2 regions of the Cyclobacterium sediminis genome follow, and region 2 is predicted to be linked to the other one. Evidence: riboswitches for the same ligand, from Rfam matches in the RefSeq annotation. Region 2 holds a riboswitch; the other holds the start of a gene.
What was found. A riboswitch is a leader RNA that binds a small molecule or an ion and turns the genes downstream of it on or off. The one in region 2 is predicted to bind thiamine pyrophosphate.
Positions count from the first base shown of each region.

Region 1: another riboswitch for thiamine pyrophosphate. It lies ahead of ACYVHJ_RS00635 (class I SAM-dependent methyltransferase); the one in region 2 lies ahead of ACYVHJ_RS10685 (TonB-dependent receptor).

Region 1 covers NZ_BAAGVC010000001.1:165,633-169,063, forward strand. Annotated here, with positions in the region: gene ACYVHJ_RS00625 (thiamine phosphate synthase) at 1-67, opposite strand, end outside; gene ACYVHJ_RS00630 (AIR synthase family protein) at 64-1,116, opposite strand; gene ACYVHJ_RS00635 (class I SAM-dependent methyltransferase) at 1,117-1,839, opposite strand; TPP riboswitch at 1,908-2,003, opposite strand; gene ACYVHJ_RS00640 (FAD-binding oxidoreductase) at 2,173-3,431, shown strand, end outside.
Region 2 covers NZ_BAAGVC010000007.1:466,261-469,691, reverse strand. Annotated here, with positions in the region: gene ACYVHJ_RS10685 (TonB-dependent receptor) at 1-1,965, opposite strand, end outside; TPP riboswitch at 2,048-2,144, opposite strand; gene ACYVHJ_RS10680 (fatty acid desaturase family protein) at 2,194-3,261, opposite strand; gene gldD (gliding motility lipoprotein GldD) at 3,359-3,431, opposite strand, start outside.

The sequences.
Region 1 (3,431 bases), on a different contig from region 2:
CAGTTTTGTCTGATGGGTCAATCACCAGATAAATCCCTTTTTCCGCTTTCAAGTTTAATTTTTTCATTTCCATCCTTTTTTATACGCTTCATAAAATGCAGCCCAATAAGGATCGACAGATTGATAGGGTAAAGGGGTAAGTTTGTCTTCCTTTTGAAGCAAAATACCTTGCCCTGCATCAGTCAGCCGGCCAATTTCAGCACAAGGAATATTTTCCGTATCCAACCGGTCAATAATTTCCTGAACTTTATCTTTTTTGCAGGCGATCAACATGGCTCCTGCGCCTATGCAGTGATTTGGATCCAGTTCAAAAAGTTGACAAACAGCCTTTTGAACTTCGCCGACAGGGATCAATTGTTCTTCTATTACTGCGCCACAATTGGCTGCTGTGGCCATTTCGTAAACAGCTCCCAAAACGCCACCTTCCGTAACATCATGCATGGCCGTGACAGCTTTGTTTTCAGGTTTACCTCTAGCCACCAGCGCATCTTTCAAAGAGCTAGTTTGGTAAAATGAGGCTGCTGCTTGCCGGTAAATTTCTTTCCCAAGTTTGTTGGAAACGGTTTGGGGAAAGCACATGCCCAGAATAGCAGCAGAGGAAATAGCAGCGCCCTTGGTTAGCAGTAAACTGTCTCCGGCCCGGGCTTTGGTACTGGTTAGAATTTGTTCCAGCGGTGCAATACTAATAAAGGTTCCTCCTCCGGCAATGGTGGAGTTTTGTCCTTCCACAAAACCGGTATGGCCTCCGGTGATATTCACTCCCAGGGCAGTGCAATATTCATGAATGTATTGCCAATACACTTTAAAATCCTCCTGACTAAATGTAGCCGGTAAATTCAAAACAAACTGACCGAATTGAGGCGCGAAGCCGGTGGTGGACATGTCATTGGCCATCAGGTGAACTGATAGCCAGGCTGATTCTTGTAAACCCAAGCTAGGGATCAATGTAAGTGGATCACTAGTGAGTGCCATGCCTTGGTCTCCGGCCAAGGCCACCACAGATACATCAATGCCAAAGCCGGGTTTTACCCGAACATTTTCATTGGGTTTTCCGCAGCGTGAGGTAATAAAATTACCCAACAAATGTTCATCAATCTTTCCTGGTTTTTGACTCATTTATTTGACATCATTGAACTGAACATAAAGACCAAAGAAATCCCCGTAGGGCATGTTCCATTGTTGGACAGGAAACCACTTAGGCAAACCGGTGCAAGACCAGGTGATGGTGTAGTCTCGCCCTTCCAATGCTTCTTCGATGATTTTGATAAGGTGTTTTGGGGTGTAAAAGGTAGCAGTAACATAAAAAGGATTCTTACCGAATGCTTGCTGAACCCTACGTCGAAGAACTTTGGGAGAGTTTTTGTTCATCATCCCCATGGCTATACCGTATTTTCCAACCCTTGCTGCTTCACGGATTACCTTGACCGGATCTTTGTAGTATTCGAAAGTGGTAATAAAGGCCAATGAATCAAAAGTATGGTCTTTGAAAGGCATATGGTGTGAATCTGCCATCACCAGATCCCCGTCAAACAAATGAATGGCCTGTGATAACATCAAAGGGGAGATGTCTCCTCCGGTGGACTCAATGCCTATTTCTTTCCACCATCTTGTAAATCTTGTGGTACCACAGCCAAATTCCAATAGGGTTTTCACCCTTTTGTCTTTGGTAACCAGCTGTTCCATTACTTTTTTCTGCCAAACTTCCGCTCTTTTATACCTGCCCTCATACCAAAGTTCATAAGTATCCGTATGGTCTCTGTTGAAGAACCACTCAGGTCTATTTTGCCAGTTTCTTTGTTGCTGTGGGATCAGCCCCATTTTTTGTTTTTCTATTTCCATTTTGTCATTTATTTAAAAAAAAACATTCGACCGGATAAAACCAGTGGAATGTAGCTTCAAATCACAAAAGGAAATCTGGCTTGCATCCCTACGTTGGCATTATCCAAATCAGGTTTCGGGTATTATCTCAGCCGGATTAAAATCCAGCACCCCGTGCATACAATATGGTCACAAAGATATTGAATAACCTATGTAAAGCAAGAAGTCTTGGCTAAGCCTTTATTTATGGAAATACTGAATTAGAAATAATTTAAGGAGAAATCATGTGTGTTTTTAATATTTTCGATAAATTAGATAGTTGTTTAAGGATTTTTGAAAAATAAGATTAGATACATGTCCACGTTAACAAAATTTATTACCTGGAAGAAAGGTAACACAGTAGTTTCATGGGTACTTTTTGGCTTGTTGGTTCAGGTGATATTTAATCGAAAGAACGTACCGAAACATATAGAAGTGCTGGATGATACGCTTACCCATCATTGTTCCAGGACCAAAAGAAACCGCTGGGTGAGTTTTATCAATTTTATGGTGACGCCCAGATTCGTAAGGAGGCTGATTGAATCCCAATTGAATAAAAATATGGTGGACCATGAGCGTGTGTTTTTGTCGCTCGATAAAGAATTGACCAAGGATGATTTTTTTGATAAGGACAAGCCGCATCGGCAAAAGTGGGGCAATTGGTATGGCAACCATTCCTCAGAACCCTTGCGATTTTTTGTACCCGGAAATGGGGATTATAAAAACTTTTCTCCTGAGGGGGAGTTCTGCAATTGGTATGATTACAAAGGTTTGACCGAGGTAAGTGAATTGGTGAAAAATGCCGAGAAAGAAAATAGAAAAGTTCGAGCCGTAGGTTCCGGTCATGCCCTGACGGCAGTGGCTCAATGTGAAGATTTTCTGGTTTGCACCCAAAACATGAACATGACCCAGCGACTTGCCAAAGAATGGATTAAAGAGGAATATAAGGAGGGGTTCGATGTAGAAGTGAATTATGGGAATAAAAAGTCTTTGGAAAAGCACTACCTTTTCGAAACAGGAGGTGGAACCAAGATCAGGCACCTAATAGAAGCCTTGACCTATCATGGCTTTGCTTTGATCAACCAGGGAGGGTCCAGCATACAGTCCATTACCGGAGCAATTGCCACCTCTACTCATGGTTCAGGCATAGGGATTGGTCCGGTATCAGCTTTTGCCAAGTCAATGACCATTGTAGGTAAAGGAGGCAAGATCTATCGCGTAGAACCTACGGATGGGATTACCGATCCGGAGGCATTTAATAAGGACCAAGAGGTAAAAAAATATGGCATAGAATTGATCCAGGACGATGAAAAGTTCAATGCGGTTATGGTTGGTATAGGATCTATCGGGATTGTTTTCTCCATGATTCTGGAAGCCCAACCCAATTACCGGCTGTATGAGGAACGGAAAAGGTACAATTGGGAGGAGCTTAAAGCAGAGATGCAAAAAGAGGATTTACATCATTTCATTAATCAACACCGTCATTTTGAGGTGTTGATCAACCCCTATTGTGACCTTTCTGCAGAAACTGAAGAAGGGCAAAAAAGAAAATGTTTGGTAACCACTAGAAACTA
Region 2 (3,431 bases):
ACTGTATTCCGTATAGCTATCAATTTTATTCCGACTAAAAGCAACATTACCGCCTAAGGTCCATTGGGGAGAGAGCATCACTGCTGCATCAAGTTCTATACCCGCCCTATAGCTACTGGCCACATTTTCTCTAATATAAGCCCCCACATCATTTAGCTGACCAGTCAACACCAACTGATCTTTATAGCCCATATAATAAAAATTGGCATTGTACTGAAAATTAGATTGTTTGACTCTAATTCCGGCCTCCACATTATTTAGTTTTTCGGGCCTTGGGATTTCAGAAATGGGAGAATCAGTAAAATCACTTCTTACAGGTTCTCTATTGGCCACTGCATAGGAGGCATATAAAGTTTTTCCATTTCCACTTTCATAAGAAAGCCCAAACTTAGGATTGAAAAAAGTGTAAGATTGCTGTCCACTAACATCTCTTTGGTCATTATTCTTTCCATTAAAAGAGTAGTCAATTCCTCTTACTTGAAGGTCACCAAATAGGTAAAGTCTTTCCCTTACCTCGTAGGTGGCTTTTGTGTAAATATTCCGATCATCTTTTACCGCTACATTGTTATAATACTTGTCGCGAATATTGGTGCTTCCTGCAATGTCCATCCAAATGATTTCACCAAAGTGGTCTCCATCATAGCGATTGGCTCCTCCACCTAGAATGGCATCCAACCTTCCATTGGATGAAACATACTTTAAAGAGAAAACAGCACCATAAAAGTCATTGTCTAGCCATCTCCTTCGGATAATATCCGTACTATTGATTGCTTGATCTGCTATCTGTATAGGCTCAATTCCATAATCCTCTAGGTCATCATCTTCTTTAAACTGCTCATAATAACCCTGTCCGGCAGTATAATGCAAAGCAAAATTCGCTTTTAAGTTGTCCGATAGTGTTCCGGCATAAATGAACTGATAATGATTTTGCTGGTAATTGTCTGTTTCGTTATCGTAGGTATATCCATTGTAAGTTCGGTTGGTAGCCAGCAAATTTTCCGGAACCCCATTCCAAGCTTGGTAGGTTTTTTCTGCACCGGCAAAGATATTCACCTTCACTACATGCTTCTCTCCGTAATATCCTCCGGAAACAAAATAGGATTTGAGGTTAGAAAAAGCCCTGTCAATATACCCATCAGAGGTTACCTGCGAAAGCCGGGCATCCACAGCCCATTTGTCATTGATCAGACCCGTACCTGCTTTTATGGTATGCTTGCGGGTATTGAAAGAACCGTAGGAATTGTCTGTTTCTGCATAAGCCTCTTCTCTTTTTGTATCGGTCTGTATGTTAAGACTGGCACCAAAGGTAGCCGCTCCGTTGGTAGAGGTTCCAACTCCCCTTTGGATTTGTATATTGTCTACTGAGGAAGCAAAGTCAGGCATATTTACCCAAAACACGCCATGGGATTCGGCATCATTCAATGGGATTCCATTTACGGTAACATTGATCCTAGTCTGATCTGTCCCTCTTATTCGCAATCCGGTATAGCCTACTCCAGTTCCGGCATCGGAATGGGTTACAATTGATGGGGTATAATTTAGCAATAAAGGTAAATCTTGTCCTAAATTATCCTTTCCAATGGTCTCCTTGTCTATCACCTGGAAAGTCGTTGGGGTGGTTTCTGAAGCCCTGGTTCCCGACACAATAAATTCCTCGGCCGTAAGGGCTATGGGCTCAAGTGCCACCACAAGTTTTTCTTCCTGAGGCAGGGAAACGCTTATCGTCTGGGAAGAAAACCCTATAAATGAAATGCGAAGACTTGCGGTGTTTTGCTTTAGGTTCATTAATTGAAAGGCACCATTTTCATCAGTAACTGCCCCTTTGGAGGTACCTTGTAAGTAGATGGTCGCACCTTCTAGAGGCGCATTACTTTCAGCGTCAGTAACTAAACCCTGAATATTATTTTGGGCAATAACCCAGTGGCTCAGCAATATAAATATTGCTGAAATACAAATACGAATCATGTTGATATTTTATTCTGGTTAAACATAGAAGAAATGAGGGGACAAATCTCCTTTTCTTGTTTACCCAATAGCATTACGTACGATTAGCTATTTTTCATTTCCCTGCGCCGGCATTATCCGTGTCAGGTGATATGGGTATGATCTCAGCCCGTTATATTAAGGCACCCCTAATGATCTTGCCACAAATGTAGCAGGTATTATTTAAAATATCAAACTTCCAATTTTAGATTATGCAGTTCCCAAAATTTTCAAATGACGAAAATGAGACCTAAAAGCCCACCTTAATTTTTGATGTTCAAGGTATTGGATATTGTAATCTTTACAGGTTTCCTTAATGATCTTACTTAATGCCGGATAATGAATATGGGAGACTTTGGGAAACAAATGGTGCTCAATTTGGTAATTCAAGCCACCCAAAAACCATGTCAATAATTTATACCCTGTGGCAAAATTAGCAGTAGTTCTGATTTGATGTATCATCCATTCGTCCTCCAGGCAATTGGACACGGGTTCAGGAACAGGGAAGGCCGTTTCTTCAAGGCTATGAGCCAATTGGAAAACCAAGGTCAACAATAAACCTGCAAAAAGACTGTAGACCAAAAAGCCTATTAACCATGGCACCCAACCCATCATGTATACCGGAATGGCAATAAACAGTGCCAAATGAAGGGCCTTAAAACCCCAAAAACTGATATGGTCAGATAATTTCATTTTCTGAATTGGCACTACTCCAACCTTTCTGGTTACATATTTTTTATAATCTGTGAAAAACACCCAATAAAGGTATAACAGGGAATATGTTAAAATAAAATAGTAATGTTGAAACTGATGGATTTTAAATTTCTTTTGACTAGGTGAAAGGCGTAAAAATGGCCTTGCATTCAAGTCATCATCAACCCCATCCACATTGGTATAGGAATGATGAACCACATTGTGTTTGGTTTTCCACATGAAAACATTGGCACCTAGAAAATTAATGGACATTCCTGCTAAAGAATTGAGCCATGGCTTATCGCTAAAGCTCCCATGAGCACCATCATGCATTACATTAAAACCAATAAAAGCAGTCAAAGCACCCAATATTAAGCACTCTATAAGACCTAATACCCAATGTGGTGTAAAAAACACCAAATGAACGTAAAGCAATAGAAAAGACACAACCATGATACCTGCCTTTATGAAAAGGTCAATATTCCCTGATCGGGCAATGTTTTGAGTTTTAAAATATTCTCCAACTCTTTGTTTTAAGTCTTGGTGAAAGGTTATTTTAGGTCTAGAAAATTTAGGCGTAGCCATATAGGTAAATAAATGTTTTTTAAAATTGGAAAGGTTACTAGGCGCTAGTAAATATAAAAAGTAGCTGATGGTAGGTACACATATAATTTTAAATATACTACTTTAATCTGACATTTTCAAATGAAAGTGTATTCATCAAATGCATCATATCAACTTTGATGTATTCAATT